DNA from 3 places in the Pseudomonas sp. 25 R 14 genome. Region 3 is predicted to be linked to each of the others. Evidence: predicted binding sites of a transcription regulator. Region 3 holds the regulator's gene; each other region holds the start of a gene.

Evidence for each region. Region 3 encodes sigma-54, which starts transcription at its own class of promoters, with help from an activator protein. Its sites were predicted from a motif close to ANTGGCATNNANNTTGCTNT; they were not measured.
Region 1: a site for sigma-54 is predicted at 1,822-1,841, ahead of glnA (glutamate--ammonia ligase). Genes of this name have one in related genera too.
Region 2: a site for sigma-54 is predicted at 3,346-3,365, ahead of BFQ03_RS16630 (circularly permuted type 2 ATP-grasp protein). Genes of this name have one in related genera too.

The regions. Positions count from the first base shown of each region.
Region 1 is NZ_CVTS01000069.1:160,282-167,658, forward strand. It holds gene glnA (glutamate--ammonia ligase) at 316-1,722, opposite strand; gene thiI (tRNA uracil 4-sulfurtransferase ThiI) at 2,056-3,510, shown strand; gene typA (translational GTPase TypA) at 3,650-5,470, shown strand; gene BFQ03_RS28375 (YkgJ family cysteine cluster protein) at 5,670-6,104, opposite strand; gene BFQ03_RS28380 (glycogen/starch/alpha-glucan phosphorylase) at 6,346-7,377, shown strand, end outside.
Region 2 is NZ_CVTS01000048.1:4,395-11,771, reverse strand. It holds gene BFQ03_RS16645 (cytochrome c) at 1-89, shown strand, start outside; gene BFQ03_RS16640 (transglutaminase family protein) at 148-951, opposite strand; gene BFQ03_RS16635 (alpha-E domain-containing protein) at 948-1,898, opposite strand; gene BFQ03_RS16630 (circularly permuted type 2 ATP-grasp protein) at 1,903-3,312, opposite strand; gene BFQ03_RS16625 (ribonuclease E inhibitor RraB) at 3,775-4,116, opposite strand; gene BFQ03_RS16620 (hypothetical protein) at 4,329-4,565, opposite strand; gene BFQ03_RS16615 (START domain-containing protein) at 4,668-5,276, opposite strand; gene BFQ03_RS16610 (YkgJ family cysteine cluster protein) at 5,318-5,572, opposite strand; gene BFQ03_RS16605 (hypothetical protein) at 5,734-6,222, opposite strand; gene BFQ03_RS16600 (aminotransferase-like domain-containing protein) at 6,327-7,377, opposite strand, start outside.
Region 3 is NZ_CVTS01000065.1:303,117-310,493, forward strand. It holds gene mlaE (lipid asymmetry maintenance ABC transporter permease subunit MlaE) at 1-208, opposite strand, end outside; gene BFQ03_RS24625 (ATP-binding cassette domain-containing protein) at 208-1,017, opposite strand; gene BFQ03_RS24630 (KpsF/GutQ family sugar-phosphate isomerase) at 1,306-2,280, shown strand; gene BFQ03_RS24635 (KdsC family phosphatase) at 2,281-2,805, shown strand; gene lptC (LPS export ABC transporter periplasmic protein LptC) at 2,814-3,386, shown strand; gene lptA (lipopolysaccharide transport periplasmic protein LptA) at 3,373-3,906, shown strand; gene lptB (LPS export ABC transporter ATP-binding protein) at 3,906-4,631, shown strand; gene BFQ03_RS24655 (RNA polymerase factor sigma-54) at 4,816-6,309, shown strand; gene raiA (ribosome hibernation-promoting factor, HPF/YfiA family) at 6,385-6,690, shown strand; gene ptsN (PTS IIA-like nitrogen regulatory protein PtsN) at 6,703-7,167, shown strand; gene rapZ (RNase adapter RapZ) at 7,170-7,377, shown strand, end outside.

The DNA.
Region 1 (7,377 bases), on a different contig from region 3:
AACCAAGGCTCCGAAAAGAAGCGTAAATGCCCTGAAATAAGGGCTTGAGGCGCGAAACAATGGCGCTCTGCCAGCCAGTTCGGGAGATTTCGACCCAAAATGGGTTGGCCTGTGGGCGTGGGTGCAACCTATCGCACCAATATAGTGCGAATCACTGCATTCTGTTCATCGATCAAATATTTCCTGAAAGCACCCAATCAAACTGTAGGGGCTGGCTTGATGGGGTTTGCAAAGGTGGATCGTCATTATTCCAGGCAAAAAAAGACCTCCCGAAGGAGGTCTTTTTGTCACGCCACGTTAAGCAGCGCTACCGGATCAGCAGCTGTAGTACAGCTCGTATTCCAGTGGGTGTACGAAGGTGCGGACCTTGATTTCTTCTTCGCTTTTCAGGGCGATGTAGGCATCGATAAAGTCGTCGCTGAACACGCCGCCTTTGGTCAGGAACGCACGGCCCTTGTCCAGCTCTTCCAGGGCTTCTTTCAGGCTGCCGCACACTTGTGGGATTTCCTTGGCCTCTTCAGGCGGCAGGTCGTACAAGTTCTTGTCGGCGGCGTCGCCTGGGTGGATCTTGTTCTGGATGCCGTCCAGGCCAGCCATCAGCAGTGCAGCGAAGCCCAGGTACGGGTTGGCTGCTGGATCCGGGAAGCGGGCTTCGATACGGCGAGCACGCGGGCTGGACACGTAAGGAATACGGATCGAAGCGGAACGGTTGCGAGCCGAGTAGGCCAGCATTACCGGTGCTTCGAAACCTGGGACCAGACGCTTGTAGGAGTTGGTCGACGGGTTGGTGAAGCCGTTCAGGGCCTTACCGTGCTTGATGATACCGCCGATGAAGTACAGGGCGGTGTCCGACAGGCCGGCATAACCTTCGCCAGCGAAGGTGTTCTTGCCGTCTTTGGCGATGGACAAGTGAACGTGCATACCCGAACCGTTATCGCCGTACAGAGGCTTAGGCATGAAAGTAGCGGTACGGCCGTAGGCAACGGCAGTGTTGTGTACGCAGTACTTCAGGGTCTGGACTTCGTCAGCCTTGGCTACCAGGGTGTTGAACTTCACACCGATTTCGTTCTGGCCGGCAGTGGCCACTTCGTGGTGGTGCACTTCGATGACCAGGCCCATGTCTTCCATGGCGTTGCACATGGAGGTACGGATTTCGTGGTCGTGGTCGAACGGCGGAACTGGGAAGTAGCCACCTTTGATGCCTGGACGGTGGCCATGGTTGCCGCCTTCCACGTCCTGGTCGGACATCCACGAACCTTGTTCGGAGTAGATCTTGAACATGGAGCCGGAGATGTCAGACTTGAATTTGACTTGGTCAAAGATGAAGAATTCTGGCTCCGGGCCCACGAATACAGTGTCACCGATACCGGTCGACTTCAGGTATTCCTCGGCACGCTTGGCGATCGCACGTGGGTCGCGGTCGTAGCCTTGCATGGTCGAAGGCTCGATCACGTCGCAGACGATGATCAGGGTCGACTCTTCGGTGAATGGGTCGAGGACTGCAGTGGAGTCGTCCGGCATCAGGATCATGTCGGAGGCTTCGATGCCTTTCCAGCCAGCAATGGAGGAGCCGTCGAACATTTTGCCTTCTTCGAAGAAGGCGTCATCCAGCGCGTCGCGAGCCGGCATGGTCACGTGGTGCTGAGTGCCTTTGGTGTCCGTGAAGCGCAGATCAATCCATTTAACGTCATGATCTTTGATGAGTTGAACCGACTTCGACATAGTGTCCTCCGGGTGGCTTCGGGCTTGGGTAGTGGAGTAGCCCTTAGAATGTGGGTGATGCCGGCGCGGATAGTCCGCCATGGCAACCTGCCTCACAAGAGAGCAAATTGCATGCCAGTGCCCCGACATGGGTTTTTTGCCTCAAAATCGCTCCTATAAAGGTGCAAACCGTCAAAACGGCAAAAATAGCGCACTGCAATGTAGCGCAATCCTCTGCAAATGCACCTGTTTGGTGCGCTGCATGCCGTTTGTATATTAACTGGTTAAACCTTGAGCTATTTCCGCTATAATCCGCGCCCCCCTTTTTCGGCTGGCCCTGTGCGCGCTGTTTCCATGAAATTAATCGTTAAAGTCTTCCCCGAGATCACCATCAAGAGCCGACCGGTACGGATGCGTTTCATCCGTCAATTGGCCAAGAATATCCGCGCCGTGCTCCGTGACCTGGACCCGGCTGTGGTGGTGAATGGTGTGTGGGACAATCTCGAACTGGAAACCCGCGTTACCGACCCTAAAGCCTTGAAAGATATGACCGAGCGCCTGAGCTGCATGCCGGGCATCGCGCATTTCCTGCAGATTGACGAGTACCCGCTGGGCGATTTCGACGACATCACCGAGAAGTGCAAGCAGCACTACGGCGCCCAACTGGCGGGCAAGATTTTTTCCGTGCGTTGCAAGCGTGGCGGCAAGCACCCGTTCAGCTCCATGGACGTCGAAAAATACGTCGGCAGCAAGCTACGTCGTGAGTGCGGCGCCGCTGGAATTTCGCTCAAAGAGCCGCAAATCGAAGTTCGCATCGAAATTCGCGACCAACGGTTGTATGTGATCCACAGCCAGCACAACAGCATCGGCGGCTACCCGCTGGGCGCGCTGGAGCAGACCCTGGTATTGATGTCCGGTGGTTTCGACTCCACCGTGGCGGCCTACCAGATCATGCGCCGCGGCCTGATGAGCCACTTCTGCTTCTTTAACCTGGGCGGGCGTGCACACGAATTGGGCGTGATGGAAGTCGCGCACTATATCTGGAAGAAGTACGGCAGCTCCCAACGTGTACTGTTTGTCAGCGTACCGTTCGAGGAAGTCCTGGGAGAAATTCTCGGAAAAGTCGATAACGGTCATATGGGCGTCGTATTGAAGCGTATGATGTTGCGCGCAGCGTCGAGAATCGCCGACCGTCTGCAAATCGAAGCGCTGGTGACCGGCGAGGCGATTTCCCAGGTCTCCAGCCAGACCCTGCCGAACCTGTCCGTGATCGACTGCGTGACCGACAAGCTGGTATTGCGCCCGCTGATCGCCAGCCACAAGCAGGACATCATCGACCTGGCCAACGAAATCGGCACCGCGGATTTCGCCAAGCACATGCCAGAGTACTGCGGGGTCATCTCGGTGAACCCCAAGACCCATGCCAAGCGCTACCGCGTGGAGCATGAAGAGAAAGAATTCGACATGGCGATTCTGGAGCGAGCGCTTGAGAACGCCAAACTGGTGCCGATTGATCGTGTAATCGATGAACTGGGCCAGGATGTGCAGATCGAAGAAGTCAGCGAGGCCCTGGCCGGCCAGATCGTCATCGACATCCGTCACCCGGATGCCGCTGAGGATGAGCCGCTGGAAATCGCTGGCATCGACGTGCAAACGCTGCCGTTCTATGCACTGAACGCGCGTTTCAAGGAACTGGATAACAGCCGTCAGTACCTGCTGTATTGCGACAAAGGCGTGATGAGTCGCCTGCATGCCCACCATTTGCTCAGTGAGGGGCATGCCAATGTGCGCGTTTATCGACCGAGCTAAGAGCCCGGGGCTGTTTGCCTGTGGCCTGCGTCACCGGCCCCCCGACTCTGCCGTCAAGCTGTAACGGCAAGGCCTGACTCTACTGTTAATCGCTGCCACGACCTGTCAGCACACCGAATCCTCTGATCGAGATACACAAGTGATCGAAAATCTACGTAACATCGCCATCATTGCCCACGTTGACCATGGTAAAACCACCCTGGTAGACAAACTCCTGCGTCAATCCGGCACCCTGGAGCGCAACGAGCTCAACGACGAGCGCGTGATGGACTCCAACGACCAGGAAAAAGAGCGCGGTATTACCATCCTGGCGAAAAACACCGCCATCAACTGGAACGGCTACCACATCAACATCGTGGACACCCCGGGCCACGCCGACTTCGGCGGCGAAGTTGAACGTGTAATGTCGATGGTTGACTCCGTTCTGCTGCTGGTTGACGCTCAAGACGGCCCTATGCCGCAAACCCGTTTCGTGACCAAGAAGGCTTTCGAAGCCGGCCTGCGTCCGATCGTGTGCATCAACAAGGTTGACCGTCCAGGCGCGCGTCCGGACTGGGTTCTGGACCAGATCTTCGACCTGTTCGACAACCTGGGTGCTACCGAAGAGCAACTTGATTTCCAAGTGATCTACGCTTCGGCCCTGAACGGTATTGCCGGTCTGGAACACACCGCCATGGCGGAAGACATGACCCCGCTGTACCAGGCGATCGTTGACCACGTGCCACCACCGAAAGTTGACCGTGACGGTCCGTTCCAGATGCAAATCTCGGCACTGGACTACAACAGCTTCCTGGGTGTTATCGGCGTTGGCCGTATCGCTCGTGGTAGCGTCAAGCCGAACACCCCGGTTGTGGCTATCGGCGCCGACGGCAAGAAGCGCAACGGTCGTATCCTCAAGCTGATGGGTCACCACGGCCTGCACCGTATCGACGTTGAAGAAGCTTTCGCCGGCGACATCGTTTGCGTGAGCGGCATGGACTCGCTGTTCATCTCCGACACCCTGTGCCAGCCGGACACTGTCGAGGCGATGAAGCCTCTGACCGTTGACGAGCCAACCGTTTCCATGACCTTCCAGGTAAACGACTCGCCTTTCTGCGGTAAAGAAGGCAAGTTCGTGACTTCCCGTAACATCAAGGAACGTCTGGACAAAGAGCTGCTGTACAACGTTGCTCTGCGCGTTGAAGAAGGCGACTCGGCTGACAAGTTCAAGGTTTCCGGCCGTGGTGAGCTGCACCTCTCGGTACTGATCGAAACCATGCGTCGCGAAGGCTTCGAAATGGGCGTTGGTCGTCCGGAAGTGATCATCCGTACCGTTGACGGCGTGAAGCAGGAACCGTTCGAGAACGTCACCATCGACACCCCGGAAGAATCCCAGGGCAAGGTGATGGAAGAGATGGGCCTGCGTAAGGGCGACCTGACCAACATGGTGCCGGATGGCAAAGGCCGTGTGCGTCTGGAATACAACATCCCTGCTCGTGGTCTGATCGGTTTCCGTAACCAGTTCCTGACCCTGACCAACGGTGCTGGCATCCTGACCTCGATCTTCGATCGCTACGACACCATGAAGTCCGGCGATATGTCCGGCCGTCAGAACGGTGTTCTGGTATCGGTAGAAACCGGCAAGGCGCTGACCTACTCCCTGGAAACCCTCCAGGCACGTGGCAAGCTGTTCGTTGAACACGGTCAAGAGATCTACAACGGCCAGATCGTTGGTTTGAACAGCCGTGACAACGACATGGGCGTCAACCCAACCAAAGGCAAGAAGCTCGACAACATGCGTGCTTCGGGTAAAGACGAAACCATCGCCCTGGTTCCACCTGTTCGCTTCACCCTGGAACAGGCCCTGGAATTCATCCAGGACGACGAGCTGTGCGAAGTGACGCCGAAGTCCATCCGTCTTCGTAAGAAGATCCTGGACGAAGGCGAGCGTACCCGCGCTGCCAAAAAGGCCAAGAACTGATACTGGGTTCTAGCTGAATAAAAACGCCCCCGGTCGAAAGGCCGGGGGCGTTTTTTTATGCCTGCAGTTTTTGTGGTGTCTGGCCTGGCCTCATCGCGGGCAAGCCCGGCTCCCACATTGACCGAGTTTATTCAGGATGAACGCGATCAACTGTGGGAGCTGGCTTGCCTGCGATGGCGATCTGTCAGGCAACAAACATTTAGAACTTGTCGAGCGTACGCAGCTTGGTCTCACGCACCACTTCCTTGGGCTTGTACGCGCAATACCCCGGCCGTGGCCCGATCTTCGGGTGGTTACGGCAGGTATCCGGGCGCTTGTCATAAATAGTGCAGAAGCGCGTCTTACGATCCAGGTACAGGCAGTCGTTGTTGCTCATGCGCTGCAGGGTAAAGATCTCGGATTTGGAGTTGAAACGCTCGACGATGCCTTCCTTCTGCAAACGCTTGGCGATGTTCTTCGGCGGGTCACCGCGCTCGAATTCGTCGACGATGCCAATGCGGATCAAATCCTTGATCTTCACCTCAACCGGCAGGGTGCAGCAGTTGGACGTGCAGCCGCCGCACATGTGGCTGGAGTATTTCTGCCACGTTTCGAGACGGTCGAGTTCCGCGGCGGCGATCAGTTGAGGCTTCATCAGGTTTCCAAGAGGGGCTTTGTCCGGGCGCGCGATCATACCGGGATTGGTGATTTTTTGAACAATATTTTGCGGGTTTCGGCTCAAAGGCTGATTCGCTGCCTGAGTTGGGCACGGCCCCTGCATCTAATTCCTGCGCCAGGCAATCAGTGAAAAAACTGCCGAACCGTCAGCCATGCCGTTTGTCAGACCGTCTAGGCTCTAGGATTTCCCTTCTTCTATCTCGCCCGAGGTCGCACCGATGTCTCAGGAACCGCTTGTACGAGAAGCAGAGGTAGCCGCATTTCGCGATGCCGTCTTGACCAAACTCACTTACGCGGTGGGCAAGGATCCCGATCACGCCTTCGACCACGACTGGTTCGAAGCCATCGCCCTGGCGGCGCGCGACCATATGGTCGATCACTGGATGGACCATACCCGGCATATCTACCGGCGCGGGCAGAAGCGGGTGTATTACCTGTCCCTGGAGTTCCTGATTGGCCGTCTGCTGTTTGACAGCCTGAGCAACCTCGGCCTGCTGGAGGTGGCGCGCGAAGCTCTAGGCGAGTTGGGCGTGGACCTGGAGCGCATTCGCCTGCTGGAGCCCGATGCGGCCCTGGGCAACGGTGGCCTGGGACGCCTGGCCGCGTGCTTTATGGAAAGCATGTCGACCCTGGGTATCGCCGGCCATGGCTATGGTATTCGCTACGAGCACGGCCTGTTTCGCCAGGCGATTGTCGATGGCTGGCAGCAGGAACAGACCGAACGCTGGCTGGATTTCGGTAACCCCTGGGAGTTCGAGCGCGCCGAGGTGATTTACCCGATCGGCTTTGGCGGCAGCGTCGAGACTGTGCTGGATGCGTCCGGCAAATCAATCCAGGTCTGGACGCCCAACGAGACCGTGCGCGCAGTGGCCTACGACACGCCGGTCGTTGGCTGGCGCGGTGCCAGCGTCAACACCTTGCGCTTGTGGCGTGCGCGGGCCGTGGAAGACCTGCACCTGGAGCGCTTCAATGCCGGCGACCATTTGGGCGCCGTGGCCGAAGTGGCCCGTGCCGAAAGCATCTCCAGGGTGCTTTACCCGGCCGACAGCACCGAAGCAGGGCAGGAATTGCGCCTGCGCCAGGAATACTTCTTCGTTGCCGCCTCTTTGCAAGACTTGCTGCGCCGCCACAAAAACATGCACGGCTCGGTACTGAGCCTGGGTGAACACGCGGCGATCCAGCTCAACGACACTCACCCCTCGATCGCCGTGGCCGAATTGATGCGCCAGTTGGTCGATTTGCACGATATC
Region 2 (7,377 bases), on a different contig from region 3:
CCACCAGCGTGCTGCCTGATGCCGACCTGGACCTGCTGGTGGGGTATTTGAAGCATATGGCCGCTCGCAAAACCGACGCGGCCTTGTAGGAACCAGCTTGGCGGCGATGGCGATCTTTCGGGCCTTATCGCCGGCAGGTGTGATGGGTTATTGCTGCTGCACCAGAATCACCGGGGTCGGCGCCACGAACACCCGGGCATGCATCTGCTCATGCCCACCGCCACGGCGCATGCCGCGCACCGGGCACGCGTCCAGGTAATCCAGGCCCACCGCCAGTTTCAAATGCCGCTCCGGGCGGGCCAGTTGGTTAGTCACATCGAAGCTGTACCAGGCGTCATCCAGCCAGGCTTCGGCCCAGGCGTGACTGGCCAGGTGTTCGCTGTCCTCGCTGTACAAATACCCCGACACATACCGCGTCGCGATCCCCAGGCTGCGCGCGCAGGCCAGGAAGGCGTGGGCGTGATCCTGGCAAACGCCGGCACGCCCGGCGAACGCCTCGGCCGCACAGGTCTCCACCTGCGTGGCACCCGGCACGTACTCGATATGCTGGTTGAGCGCGTGCATCAGGTCGATCAGGGCATTGCGATCCCGACGCTTGCCGCAGTGCTGCTGTGCAAAGGCGCGCAGGGCCTCGTCCGGTTCGGTCAGGCGCGTGCAACGCTGGAAGGGAAATGGTGACTGGCTGTCATGTTCAGCCTCCCGCCACTCGTCAATGTCCACCTGGCCACGGGCACCGATGATGATCGATTCATGGGGTTCATCCATGGTCAGCACATGCAGGATATTGCCGAACGGGTCCAACTGGGCCCGTACCGGACGCGGTAAATCCAGCTGCCAACTGAGCACATGCTGGCGTTCGCTGTCGTGGGGAGTCAGGCGCAGGTACTGGATGCTGGCGCGCACCTGGTCTTCATAGCGGTAGGTGGTTTCGTGGCTGATGGAAAGTCTCATGCCGCCTCCAGGTAGGAATGGTGAATAGCGTTACCCAACTGGCGGACCAGCGGGATGAAGTCGGTCAGCCAGGCGTGCAGGCCTTCTTCAAGGATTTCGTCAATGGCGGTAAAGCGCAGGCGCGCATCCATCTCGGCGGCCAGGCGCTGCGCCGGGCGGCCGTTGATGCCGGGCAGGCTGGCGAGGATCTGGTCGATTTCTTCGCTGCATGCCCGTAAGGAGCGCGGCACATCGGCGCGCAGCAGCAACAGTTCGGCCACCTGGCGCGCGCCGGGCGCATCACGATAGATCTCGGTATAGGCCTCGAAAGACGACAGCGCCCGCAGCAGCGCACTCCACTGGTAATAGGCGTGGGCGGTGCCATCAATCACGACTTCGGCCTGGTCACCGGCCATCTCGTAGCGGGCATCCAACAGGCGCAGGGTGTTGTCGGCCCTTTCGATGAAGGTGCCCAGGCGAATAAAACGAAAGGCGTCATTGCGCATGATGGTGCCGTAAGTGGCACCGCGAAACAGGTGGGAGCGTTCCTTGACCCACTCGCAGAAGCGGCTCATGCCATAACGGCTCAAGCCTTCCTGGGCGATGACACGAATATCCAGCCAAGTGGCGTTGATGTTTTCCCACATGTCTGCAGTAATTCGCCCACGCACGGCATGGGCACTGGCGCGGGCGGCGCCCAGGCAGCTGTAGATGCTTGCCGGGTTGGCCGCGTCCAGGGCGAAGAAGTGCAACAGGCGCTCGGCATGCAGCTCGCCATGGCGCTCATGGTAGTCATCCAGGGTGCCGGTGATCAGCAGCGGCATGGCCAGTTCGTGCAGGCCATCGCCGCGCCCATCCTGGGGCATCAGCGACAGTGAATAGCTGACATCGAGCATGCGCGCGAGGTTTTCCGCGCGCTCCAGGTAGCGCGACATCCAATACAAATCCGAGGCAGTTCTACTCAACATGGTTTCACTCCTCGACCACCCAGGTGTCTTTAGTGCCGCCGCCCTGTGATGAGTTGACCACCAACGAGCCTTCGCGCAACGCCACACGGGTCAACCCGCCCGGCACTACACGGGTTTCCTTGCCGGACAGGACAAACGGCCGCAGGTCGATATGCCGGGGCGCAATGCCGTTTTCGACAAAGGTCGGGCACGTCGACAGACACAAGGTCGGTTGGGCAATGTAGGCATGGGGCTTGGCCTTGATCCGCGCACGAAAGGCTTCGATCTCGGCGGCCGTGGCTGCCGGACCGACCAGCATGCCGTAGCCACCGGAACCCTGGGTCTCCTTGACCACCAGCTCCGGCAGATTCGCCAGCACATGGGACAGCTCGTCAGGCTTGCGGCACTGGAACGTCGGAACGTTCTTCAGGATTGGCTCTTCATCCAGGTAAAAACGGATCATGTCAGTGACGAAGGGATACACCGACTTATCATCCGCCACCCCGGTGCCGATGGCATTGGCCAGCACCACGTTGCCCGACCGATAGGCGGCCAACAGGCCCGGCACGCCGAGCATCGACTCCGGGTTGAAGGCCAACGGGTCGAGGTAGGCATCGTCGAGGCGACGGTAGATCACGTCCACCGCCTTCGGCCCATCGGTGGTGCGCATGAATACGCGGTCGTCACGCACGAACAGATCGGCACCCTCCACCAGCTCCACGCCCATTTCCCGGGCAAGGAACGCATGCTCGAAAAACGCGCTGTTGAAGCGCCCGGGTGTCAGCACCACCACGCTGGGGTTGTCCAGCGGGCTGGAGCTTTTCAGGGTGTCGAGCAACAGGTTGGGGTAATGATCGATCGGTGCGATGCGCTGGGCAGCGAACAGTTCGGGGAACAGGCGCATCATCATCTTGCGGTCTTCGAGCATGTAGCTCACACCGCTGGGAGTGCGCAGGTTGTCTTCCAGCACGTAGTACGTACCGTCGCCATCGCGTACGAGGTCCACACCCGAGACGTGGGAATAGATATCCCGGTGCAGGTCCAGGCCCTGCATCGCAAGCTGGTATTGCTCGTTGGCCAGCACTTGCTCGGCTGGAATAATCCCGGCCTTGATAATGCGCTGGTCGTGATACAGGTCGGCAAGGAACAGGTTCAACGCCTTGACCCGCTGAATACAGCCACGCTCCACAACGCGCCATTCACTGGCGGGAATGCTGCGCGGAATGGTGTCGAAGGGAATCAGGCGCTCGGTGCCCTGCTCGTCGCCGTACAGGGTGAAGGTGATACCGGCGCGGTGAAACAGCAAATCGGCTTCACGCCGACGCTGAGCCAGCAGCTCGGCAGGGGTTTGATCCAGCCAGCGGGCAAACTCGCGATAGTGAGGCCGGACCTGGCCGGCCTCATCGTACATTTCATCGTAATAAGTGCGGATCATGCCGAACTCCTTGTCACCCGGACGCAACGGACAGTCGCAAGGCCCGTGCCAGCGGCATAAACACTTAAGTATCAACCAGTTAGATATAGTAAAAGGCCGAATCGCACCGTCCTGGTGCAGCAAACGCCCCTGCCTCGGCACACAAGCCTCAAAGAGACGCAGGCATTGCCTATCACCAGCATAGTCAGAGTTGATTTCACTGCCTGGCAAAGCCTGCGGATAATCGCACTCATCCGCTGAACAGGATTCGTCCTACAGCATCGCCCCATCACCGCCGGTAACTTGTTGGTGCAAGTACCGACCGGTTCCCCTTCTTTCCGGTCTTCCCTTTTGGCCACCCTGCTCGGGTGGCCTTTTTTTTGTGGAGGATTTTTCGCAATAAGTTCCAAGTACTTTGCCGCGCCACAAACAAAATCGGCCGACCCAAGGGTCAGCCGATACGCTGCTTTATTGATCATGTGTCTACATGGGTAACCCACGAACCTCGTGCTTGACGCCCCATCCCTCGATAATCCCGCCCAAGGGCTCGACTACCGCCTCAAAGTCCTGCTCAAAATCACCGATGCCATCATAGGTGGCGAACATCACCTTGCTCAGTTCCAGAAACCAGGCGCCGTCATCCCTTGCGCTGATCTGGGCATTGATGGATTCCCCACGAAACCGACCCGCAGCCCGACGCGCACGTTCCTCATCCGGGAAAATGGCGTAGAACTCGATGGGGTGAAAACGTGAGAAGTCGAAGCCGCCCTCTTTCATGCGGCGTAACACGTGGGTGCTGATGTCTTCTTGATAGGCTGTGCTCATGAAACGTCCTCCTCAAACCGATGGATAGACTTTCCGTGCTTCCCAAGGCCCACGCCTGAAAGGCGCAGCTATACGGCAATGACATCGCCGCAGGAAAACAAGCATGTAGCTGACAAGACCAGACCTTAGCGATTCATTCGCTGATCTCCCTTGCAGAGTAGCGCGAAGCTATCACCTCCACCAGCGGCGCTTTAAAGGCAGACAGGGAATATTCAGGCGGCAGGAGAAATATCGAGAATTTGAATGCTGTTCTGATCCTTCAGGCTTTTGACCGTGGGTTCGGCGATGCGCCCGTCCAGGTCATTGAGGTCCAGTTCGGCGGGGATGGGCAGCAATTTGGCGCGAATCATTTGCGCAGCGTCTTCAAGGCTAGGCTTTTGCGCGCAAGTGAACAGCTCTACGGACTGCTCGCCGTGATCATCAACGAAGGTAACTTGCCACTTTTGCATCAGTGCCTCCTCGATAAAGCCCATGGATGGGCTTACCTCTATCTGGACCTTGAAGGATCGGTGATCGTTCCACTCAAGACTGGAGGCACTGCTCGGCTGCGCTTAAGGCTTCTCGGCGAGATCTTTCAAGGCTTTCAAGGTGTTGAAGGGCGCTTCAACCACAAACTTGTTGGCCAACCAGGACGGCACGCTGCCACCTGGCTCGGTGTGGACCTGATAAGTCACTTCGGTCTGGTCGGCGCCTTTGGGCACCAGTTTCCAGAAGCCTTCGACCTGGGCCACACGCACATAGCCTTTCTCTTCCGGCAGATAGGTCGGCACTTCCAGCAGCTTGCGGGTCACGCTACCGTCGGCGGCCTGGGTGGTGGTGATTTCCAGGATCGAGTCCCGATCGGTCACTGGGAACGGGGCCTTGAACTGGGTGTAGGTCCAGCTCTTGTCACCTTCCTTCTTCAGCAGTTTCTGCGACTTGCATTCGTGAATCCACTTGCAAGCACCGACGACATCGTCCTGCAATGCCTGGACCTTGGCCAATGGCGCCTTGATCACGGTAACGCCGCGATAAGCCTTGTATTTGGAGCCTGCCACTTCACTCAAGGCGACCTTGATACCTTCCTCGTCCTTGGCGACCTGCCATTCTTCTGCCTGTGCAGCAGCTGCAAACAACACCGTAAAACCGCACAACACAGCCATTCGTTTCAGCGAACCCATTGTTGTATTCCTTATTGTTGAAGTTCAGACATTAAAGCCCACTAAGCCGCCGTCATCTGTTCCCACCAGCCGATCAGCCTGATCGCTTCTTCCTGGCTGCTGCCACAGACTTCGATATCCGCCTCGAAGGCACCACACACCGCTGGCCGTTCCGGTTGGCCAAACAATTGGCACAATTGTTCGACCGACAGGTGCAGGCAGCGTTCGCCCGCGGGCTTGCCATTGGGCATACCGGGCAACGGCGAACTGATGGAAGGCGCGATACAGCAGGCGCCACAGCCTTCACGGCATTTCATGACCAGCAGGTCCTCGACGACAAAGTGTTGATGGCCGGGCTAGAGTACGCCCTAAAACAGCCGTTTTAAAATGGTCTAACAGGGGTTTTTCGCAGAAAACAAAAGTGACCGACCAGTCTGCGACAGAAGGTCAGTGGTTCAGGTCACTTTGGCAGCAACGATTAATTTTTGAATTCAAAATCCAGGGCTGCGCCTTCAACATCGCGCCGCTCTTCATTGCGCATCTGCAACTGCATTTCGTTGCTCAGCAGGCGCCCGTTGATCTGGAATGCACTGTTATCAACCGGCTTTTCTTCAAACATCGGCGGCAATAACGGTACGTTCTTGGGCTGCGGCATGGTGCCGAGGGGTTGCAGGTGCCGGACCATTTCCTGGGGCAGGCTGAGATCCAGTCGCGCCGGCGCCAGCTTGGTCTGCGCCACTTCGCTGGCCGATTTGGATTTGCTGGCGATCGGTGCGCGCTTCTTGACCTTCGTGGCTTTTTTGGCCGGTGCAGCTTTTTTCGCCGGGACCGTTTTTTTAGCCTGTGCCGGCTTTTGTGCGGCGGCGGCCAGCACGACTGGCGCACTGGCAGGCGCTGCCAGCACAGAAGTGGCATTGCACAGGCTCGCCAGACAGATCAACAGCGCGGCAGGAAAAATAGAGGTCATATCGCCAACAGCATTAACGGCAGAAGGCCATATGCTCGCCTGTTGAGCGCGGCATGACAAGCGCGGTGATTAGCCAGCTACCGTTCATGCCCCATTTTGGCGCTTCAAAACCCGCCTGCGGCCTCCAGGCACAACTGATTGGCCAGCATGCCAAGGGTCATCAAGGCTCGCTCGGCCTCGCGATTCCACGGCGTGCCGCAATTGAGCCGAATACAGTGGTTGAACTGTTCCGTATTGCTGAAGATCAGCCCCGGCGCAATGCTGATGCCCTGCTGCAAGGCGCGCACGTGCAACTCCTGAGTATTGACCCGGCCCGGCAGGCTGACCCACAGGATAAAGCCGCCAGTCGGCCGGCTCATCTGCGTCCCCTCGGGGAAATACTGCTGCACCGCCAACTGAAAGGCGCTGAGGTTCTTGCGATACTCCTGGCGAATGTAGCGCAGGTGCCGGTCGTAACCGCCGTTCTCCAGGTACGCCGCCACGCCCATCTGCGTGACGCTGCACGCCGAATGGGTGCTGAACATCTGCAGGCGCTGGATCTCCTGCTGGTATTTGCCGGCAATCATCCAGCCGATACGCACCCCCGGGGACAGGGTCTTGGAAAAACTGGAGCAGTAGATCACCCGATCCAGGCGGTCATAGGCCTTCAGGGCCTTGGTGCGGCCCAGTTCGAACATCAACTCGCCGTAGATGTCGTCTTCAACGATCTGGATATCGAAATCCGAGGCCAGGCGCAGCAATTGTTTCTGCCGCTCTTCGGGCATGGTGCCGCCCAGGGGATTGCTCAGGCGCGTGGTCAGGACCAGGGCCTTGATCGACCATTGGTTGGCCGCCAACTGCAGGGCCTCAAGACTCATGCCGGTGGCCGGGTCGCTGGGGATCTCGATGACTTTGAGGCCAAGCAGGTCGGCCAGTTGCAGCAGCCCGTAATAGGTGGGTGATTCGGCGGCGATCAGATCGCCGGGACGGGTCAGCACCCGCAAGGACATCTGCAAGGCATCGACACAGCCGTGGGTGATCACCACTTCGGACGGGTCGACCACCACCCCGGCATCACGCATGCGAATCGCGACCTGGCGCCGCAGCGGCTCGAAGCCCGGGCTGAACATATAGCTGAACGCCCGCGGGCTCTGGAAGCGCGTGACCTTGGCCAGT
Region 3 (7,377 bases):
TAAAGACACCGGAGACCACGATGATCACCAGGGACATCACGCCCACCGAATGCAACTGCTTGAGCAGCAAGCCAAAACCACCGCCAATACCGCCGCGGCCAAGCAAGGCGTGAAACAGGAAAATCGTCGAACGCCCGAGCACTTCGAGGATGTCGATGCCGGAGCGACCGAAAAGACGAACCTTCTCGATTAAAGATGTCTTGCGCATCAGCGCTTCCCCAGAAGATCTGAGCGGTAGTCCGCTGCCGGAAAATGAAAAGGCACCGGGCCATCAGGATCGCCGGTCATGAATTGGCGAATGCGCGGGTTGTCAGCGTTCATCAGTTCTTCAGGCGTACCCTGTCCCAACACCTGGCCATCACCGACAACATAGAGGTAGTCGGCAATGCTCGCGGTTTCGGCCAGATCATGGGAAACCACGATACTGGTGATACCCAGCGCATCGTTGAGCAGACGGATCAGACGCACCAAGACACCCATGGCGATGGGGTCCTGGCCGACGAACGGCTCGTCATACATCAGGATCTGGGGGTCGAGGGCAATCGCACGCGCCAGGGCGACACGCCGTTTCATACCGCCAGAGAGTTCATCTGGCATCAGGTCGATGGCACCGCGAAGGCCGACGGCCTGCAGTTTCAGCAATACAATGTCACGAATCATTTCTTCGGACAGTTGGGTGTGCACCCGCAACGGGAACGCGACGTTTTCGAAAACGTCGAGATCGGTGAACAGAGCGCCGCTCTGAAACAGCACACCCATGTGCTTGCGCGCATCGAACAGGTCACTGCGCGACAGGGTCGGCAGGTTCTGGCCGTTGACCCAGACTTCCCCGGCGGTGGGACGCAACTGCATGCCCATCAGGCGCAGCAGGGTCGTCTTGCCGCAGCCGGACGGCCCCATGATGCCCGTCACCTTGCCGCGGGGAATGCGAATATCGACATTATTGAAGATGCTGCGCGTACCGCGCTTGAAGGAAAGGCCCTTCAGCTCGACCGCGTAGGCGTTATCGGCACTCATCTAAACTCCTTGGGATGCAGCTTCTCACTCAGACACCATGCTTGGGACAACTGCTTGCGACAGTTAGACACATGTGGACTGCGCGGACCGAACTGGCGGCGAACTATATCACTGCTGACATAAAGCGCCCAAGGCCGGAGCAGCGCTTGTTCAGAAAGAGGACAGGTAAAAAGCGCAATTGAGACTGATCTCGCGCTCAAGAAGCACAACACCTGACGAACTTGCGTGAGGGAATTGATCATTACCGCTATAATCGCCGACTTTTCGTCAGGCTATACGATTTCAGACATGAGCCAATCCAGCGACCTTATTCAATCCGCACAACGCACCATCCGCCTCGAACTTGAAGCCGTAGAAGGCTTGCTGGCCCATATCGACGCAGATTTCGTACGCGCCTGCGAGATGATCCTGGCCAGTAAAGGCCGGGTTGTCGTGGTCGGCATGGGCAAGTCAGGCCATGTCGGCAACAAGATTGCCGCCACCCTGGCCAGCACTGGCACCACCGCATTTTTCGTGCACCCGGCCGAAGCCAGCCATGGTGACATGGGCATGATCACCCGTGATGACGTGATCCTGGCCCTGTCCAACTCCGGCACCACCAACGAAATCGTGACCCTGCTGCCGCTGATCAAGCGCCTGGGCATCAAGCTGATCAGCGTGACCGGCAACCCGGATTCGACGCTGGCCAAGGCCGCCGAAGTGAACCTGAACGTGCACGTGGCCCACGAAGCCTGCCCGCTCAACCTGGCGCCGACCTCCTCCACCACCGCCGCCCTGGTCATGGGCGACGCGCTGGCCGTGGCCCTGCTGGAGGCCCGCGGTTTTACCGCCGAAGATTTCGCCTTTTCCCACCCTGGTGGCGCCCTCGGTCGTCGCCTGCTGCTGAAAGTGGAAAATGTGATGCATTCCGGCGATGAGCTGCCACAGGTACAGCGCGGCACGTTGCTCAAGGACGCCTTGATGGAAATGACCCGCAAGGGCCTGGGCATGACGGTGATCCTGGAAGCCGACGGTCGCCTGGCCGGGGTATTCACTGACGGCGACCTGCGTCGCACCCTGGACCGCACCATCGATATCCACACCGCGACCATCGATCAGGTCATGACCCCCCACGGCAAGACCGCCCGCGCCGAAATGCTCGCGGCTGAAGCCCTGAAGATCATGGAAGACCACAAAATCGGCGCCCTGGTGGTGGTCGACGATGCCGATCACCCGATCGGCGCCCTGAACATGCACGATTTGCTGCGCGCAGGAGTGATGTAAATGAGCAACGACCTGTTGCAACGGGGCAAGGCCATCAAACTGGCAATTTTCGACGTGGACGGCGTGCTGACCGACGGCCGCCTGTACTTTCTCGAAGACGGCAGCGAATTCAAGACCTTCAACACGCTGGACGGCCAGGGCATCAAGATGTTGATGGCCTCCGGTGTGCAAACCGCGATCATCAGTGGTCGAAAGACACCCGTTGTGGAACGCCGCGCACAAAACCTGGGGATTCCTTACCTCTACCAGGGGCGCGAGGATAAACTGGTGGTTCTGGATGAGCTTCTTGGCAAACTCAACCTAAGCTATGAGCAGGTCGCCTACTTGGGCGACGACTTGCCTGACCTGCCGGTGATTCGCCGCGTAGGCCTGGGCATGGCCGTGGCCAACGCCGCGTCGTTTGTCCGCGAGCATGCCCACGGCATCACCCAGGCCCGTGGCGGCGAAGGCGCCGCCCGCGAGTTCTGCGAGCTGATCCTGCGTGCCCAGGGCAGCCTTGAAGCGGCCCACGCCGCCTACCTATAGAGCCTTCTATGCTGAGCAAAAAGATTCGCAACTTCCTGATATTCGGAGCCATCGCCGCGCTGTTCCTGGCGGTGGGCTACTGGAATATCAGCCCGGAGCGCTTCCTCGACCAGCCTGTTGTGCAGGCCGATCAGGGCGCCATCGACTATTACGCCACCAACGCCTACAGCGTGCAGTTCCTGCCTGACGGCAAGGTGCAATACGAAATGACGTCGGACAAGGTCGAACACTTGAAGGCTTCGGAGGTCACATTGCTGACCAATCCCGACCTGAACCTGTATCGCGGCACCGAATTCCCGTGGCATGTCACCAGCAAGCGTGGCGAGGTCAACCCGGACGGCACCGAAGTGGAGCTGATCGATTCGGTGCGCGTTGCGCGCACCGACGCACAGAACCGCGAGACCATCATTACCAGCAGTCGCATGACCGTATTCCCACAGAAGCAATATGCGCAGACCGAGCAAGACGTTAGAATCGACGGCGCTGGCGGTGTATCGACTGGCAAGGGAATGAAAGCGTATTTGAAAGAAAGCAGGATACACCTGCTATCGAACGTAAGAGGACAGTATGAGGCTCGTTAAAACCCTCCCTATTTTGCTCGGTCTGGGCGCAGCACTGGGAAGCGTGAGCGCCTGGGCTCTGCCGAACGATAGCCAGCAACCGATCCACATTCAGGCTGACGATGCGCAACTGGATGACAAGCAAGGTATCGCGACCTACAAGGGCGATGTAATCATCACCCAAGGCTCGATGAAAATTACCGGCAATACCGTGACCCTTACCCGCACCCCGGCCGGCGACATCGACGTCGTGACCTCGGTGGGCAACCTTGCCTATTTCGAACAGAAGCAGAATGCCGCCGATCCAGGTCCGATCAAAGGCTACGGCGTAACCATCCAGTACCACGCGCCGCAAAACCGCATCGTACTGACTGATCGTGCCAAAGTGATCAGCAGCGACGGTAACTCGACCGAAGGCGAGAAAATTGTCTACGACACCGTCAAGCAAGTTGCGACTGCCGGCCGCGCCAATGGCACCAAGGTCACCGCGCCACGTCCGCGCATTGACATGGTTATCCAGCCGAAGAAGAAGGCCCAGTAATGGCAACCCTGAAAGCCCAGCATCTGGCCAAGGCCTATAAAAGCCGTCAGGTCGTGCGCGACGTCAGCCTGTCGATCGACAGCGGCCAGATCGTCGGCCTGCTTGGCCCCAACGGTGCCGGCAAGACCACCTGCTTCTACATGATCGTCGGCCTGGTCCAGGCTGACCAGGGCCGTGTTTTGATCGACGACCTGGACGTCAGCCATCAGCCAATGCACGGTCGTGCACGGGCCGGTATCGGCTATCTCCCCCAGGAGGCGTCGATCTTCCGCAAACTGTCAGTGTCCGACAACATCATGGCGATCCTTGAAACCCGCAAGGAACTGGATCGCGACGGACGCCGCCAAGAGCTGGAAAGCCTGTTGCAGGAGTTCCACATCAACCACATTCGCGACAACCTCGGCATGAGCCTGTCCGGCGGCGAGCGTCGTCGTGTGGAAATCGCCCGCGCCCTGGCCACTGCACCGAAGTTCATCCTGCTCGATGAACCCTTCGCCGGTGTCGACCCGATTTCGGTTGGCGACATCAAGCAGATCATCCATCACCTCAAGGCCAAGGGGATCGGCGTGCTGATCACCGACCACAACGTGCGTGAGACCCTGGATATCTGCGAAACCGCGTACATCGTCAACGATGGCCAACTGATTGCCGAAGGTGACTCCGCTACCATCCTGGCCAACGAACTGGTCAAGGAAGTGTACCTGGGGCACGAATTCCGCCTGTAAACACTGTGGTGTCAGGACATTCGCCATCAGGCGCGGGAGTCAATAAAAACCTCATTATTTTTATTGTTACCGCGCTCTAGGCAAAGCCCCCGATATCAGGCATATAATTTGCTTATGTTTGGCGCTCACGCGCCCTGTCGTGGATGGCGCATTGCGCCGGCGAATAAGGTGTTAAGCCCCTGCCATGAAACCATCGCTAGTCCTGAGAATGGGCCAGCAGCTGACGATGACACCGCAGCTGCAACAGGCCATCCGCCTGCTCCAATTGTCGACCCTGGACCTGCAACAGGAAATCCAGGAGGCCCTGGAGTCCAACCCGATGCTCGAACGCCAGGAAGAAGGCGACGACTTCGATAACGCCGACCCGCTGGCCGACAACATCGAGCAAAAACCCAATACCGACGTCCAGGAGCCGTCCTACCAGGAAACCGCACCCACGGTGGATAACCTGGAAGAAGGCGAATGGAACGAACGCATTCCCAATGAACTGCCGGTGGATACGGCCTGGGAAGACGTCTACCAGACCAGCGCCAGCAGCCTGCCCAGCAACGACGATGACGAGTGGGACTTCACCACCCGCACCTCCGTTGGTGAGAGCCTGCAGAGCCACCTGCTGTGGCAATTGAACCTCGCCCCGATGTCCGACACCGATCGCCTGATCGCCGTGACCCTGATCGATTGCATCAACAATCAGGGCTACCTGGACGAGACCCTCGAAGAAATCCTTGAGGCTTTCGACCCGGAACTGGATATCGAGCTGGACGAAATCGAAGCAGTCCTGCACCGCATCCAGCAGTTCGAGCCTGCCGGCATCGGCGCCCGCAACCTCAGCGAGTGCCTGCTGCTGCAACTGCGCCAGTTGTCGGCCAAGACCCCATGGCTGGCCGAAGCCCAGCGCCTGGTCACCGATTACATCGACCTGCTGGGCAGCCGCGACTACAGCCAGTTGATGCGCCGGATGAAGCTCAAGGAAGACGATCTGCGCCAGATTATCGAACTGGTACAGAGCCTCAACCCGCGCCCCGGCTCGCAAATCGAGTCCAGCGAAGCCGAATACGTCGTCCCCGACGTGATCGTGCGCAAGGACAACGAGCGCTGGCTGGTGGAACTGAACCAGGAGTCGGTGCCGCGCCTGCGCGTCAACCCGCAGTACGCCGGTTTCGTACGCCGGGCCGATACCAGTGCCGACAACACGTTCATGCGCAATCAGTTGCAGGAAGCGCGCTGGTTCATCAAGAGCCTGCAAAGCCGTAACGAAACCCTGATGAAAGTGGCTACCCAGATCGTCGAGCACCAGCGCGGCTTCCTGGAATATGGCGACGAGGCGATGAAACCGCTGGTACTGCATGATATTGCCGAAGCGGTTGGCATGCATGAATCGACCATTTCCCGGGTAACCACCCAGAAGTTCATGCATACCCCACGGGGAATTTATGAACTGAAATACTTTTTCTCCAGCCATGTCAGCACCTCCGAAGGCGGCGAATGCTCGTCCACGGCGATCCGCGCGATCATCAAAAAACTGGTTGCCGCGGAAAATCAGAAAAAGCCGTTGAGTGACAGCAAGATCGCTGGTTTACTGGAGGCACAAGGCATTCAGGTCGCCCGTCGAACCGTCGCCAAGTACCGCGAGTCCCTTGGGATCGCGCCTTCCAGCGAGCGTAAACGGTTGATGTGACGGGCGGGCCACAGCGTTCCAGTGGCGGGTATTCCTACCCGCCGCTTTATGCACTGGCAACGAAGGAGAAGCTGTATGCAAGTCAACATCAGTGGACACCAACTGGAAGTGACCGAACCGCTGCGCGCCTACATCAGCGAAAAACTCAAACGAATTGAGGGGCATTTCGACAAGATCACCAATGTGCAAGTCATCATGTCTGTCGAAAAGCTGAAGCAGAAAATCGAAGCCACCTTGCGTATACCCGGCGGGGAAGTAGTCGCCAATGCCGAGCATTCAGACATGTATGCCGCCATTGATGACCTGACCGACAAGCTGGATCGCCAAATCAAAAAGCATAAGGAAAAGCAGCAGAGCCTTCTTCAAGGCACGGGCCGCTAACACTCCCCACCCATGATTCGACTTGAAACCATCCTGACCCCCGGCCGTTCCCTCGTGAACGTGCCGGGCGGCAGTAAAAAGAAAGCCCTCGAACAGATTGCCAACCTGATCGGCCGCGAAGTGCCTGAGCTGGATACGCAAGATGTGTACGAGGCCCTGATTGCTCGTGAAAAACTCGGCTCGACCGGTTTTGGCAACGGCATCGCCATTCCACACTGCCGCCTCAAAGGCTGCGAAACCCCGGTCAGCGCCCTGCTGCACCTGGAGGCCCCCATTGATTTCGACGCCATCGATGGCGCCCCGGTTGACCTGCTGTTTGTCCTGCTGGTCCCGGAAGCCGCTACCGATGCACACCTGGAGCTGCTCCGGCAGATCGCCAGCATGCTCGACCGTGAAGAAGTACGTAAGAAGCTGCGCAGCGCTAGCACCAACGAAGCGCTGTATCAGGTTGTCCTGGATGAGCAAAGCGGGCAGTAATCATGCGTTTGATCATCGTCAGCGGGCGTTCCGGCTCGGGTAAAAGTACTGCCCTCAACGTGCTTGAGGACAATGGGTTTTATTGCATCGACAACTTGCCAGCAGGCCTGCTGCCCGAGTTGGCCGAACGCGCACTGATCCATACCGAGCTGGCTCAACCGCTGGTGGCTGTATCGATCGACGCACGCAACCTGCCCAGCCACCTCACGC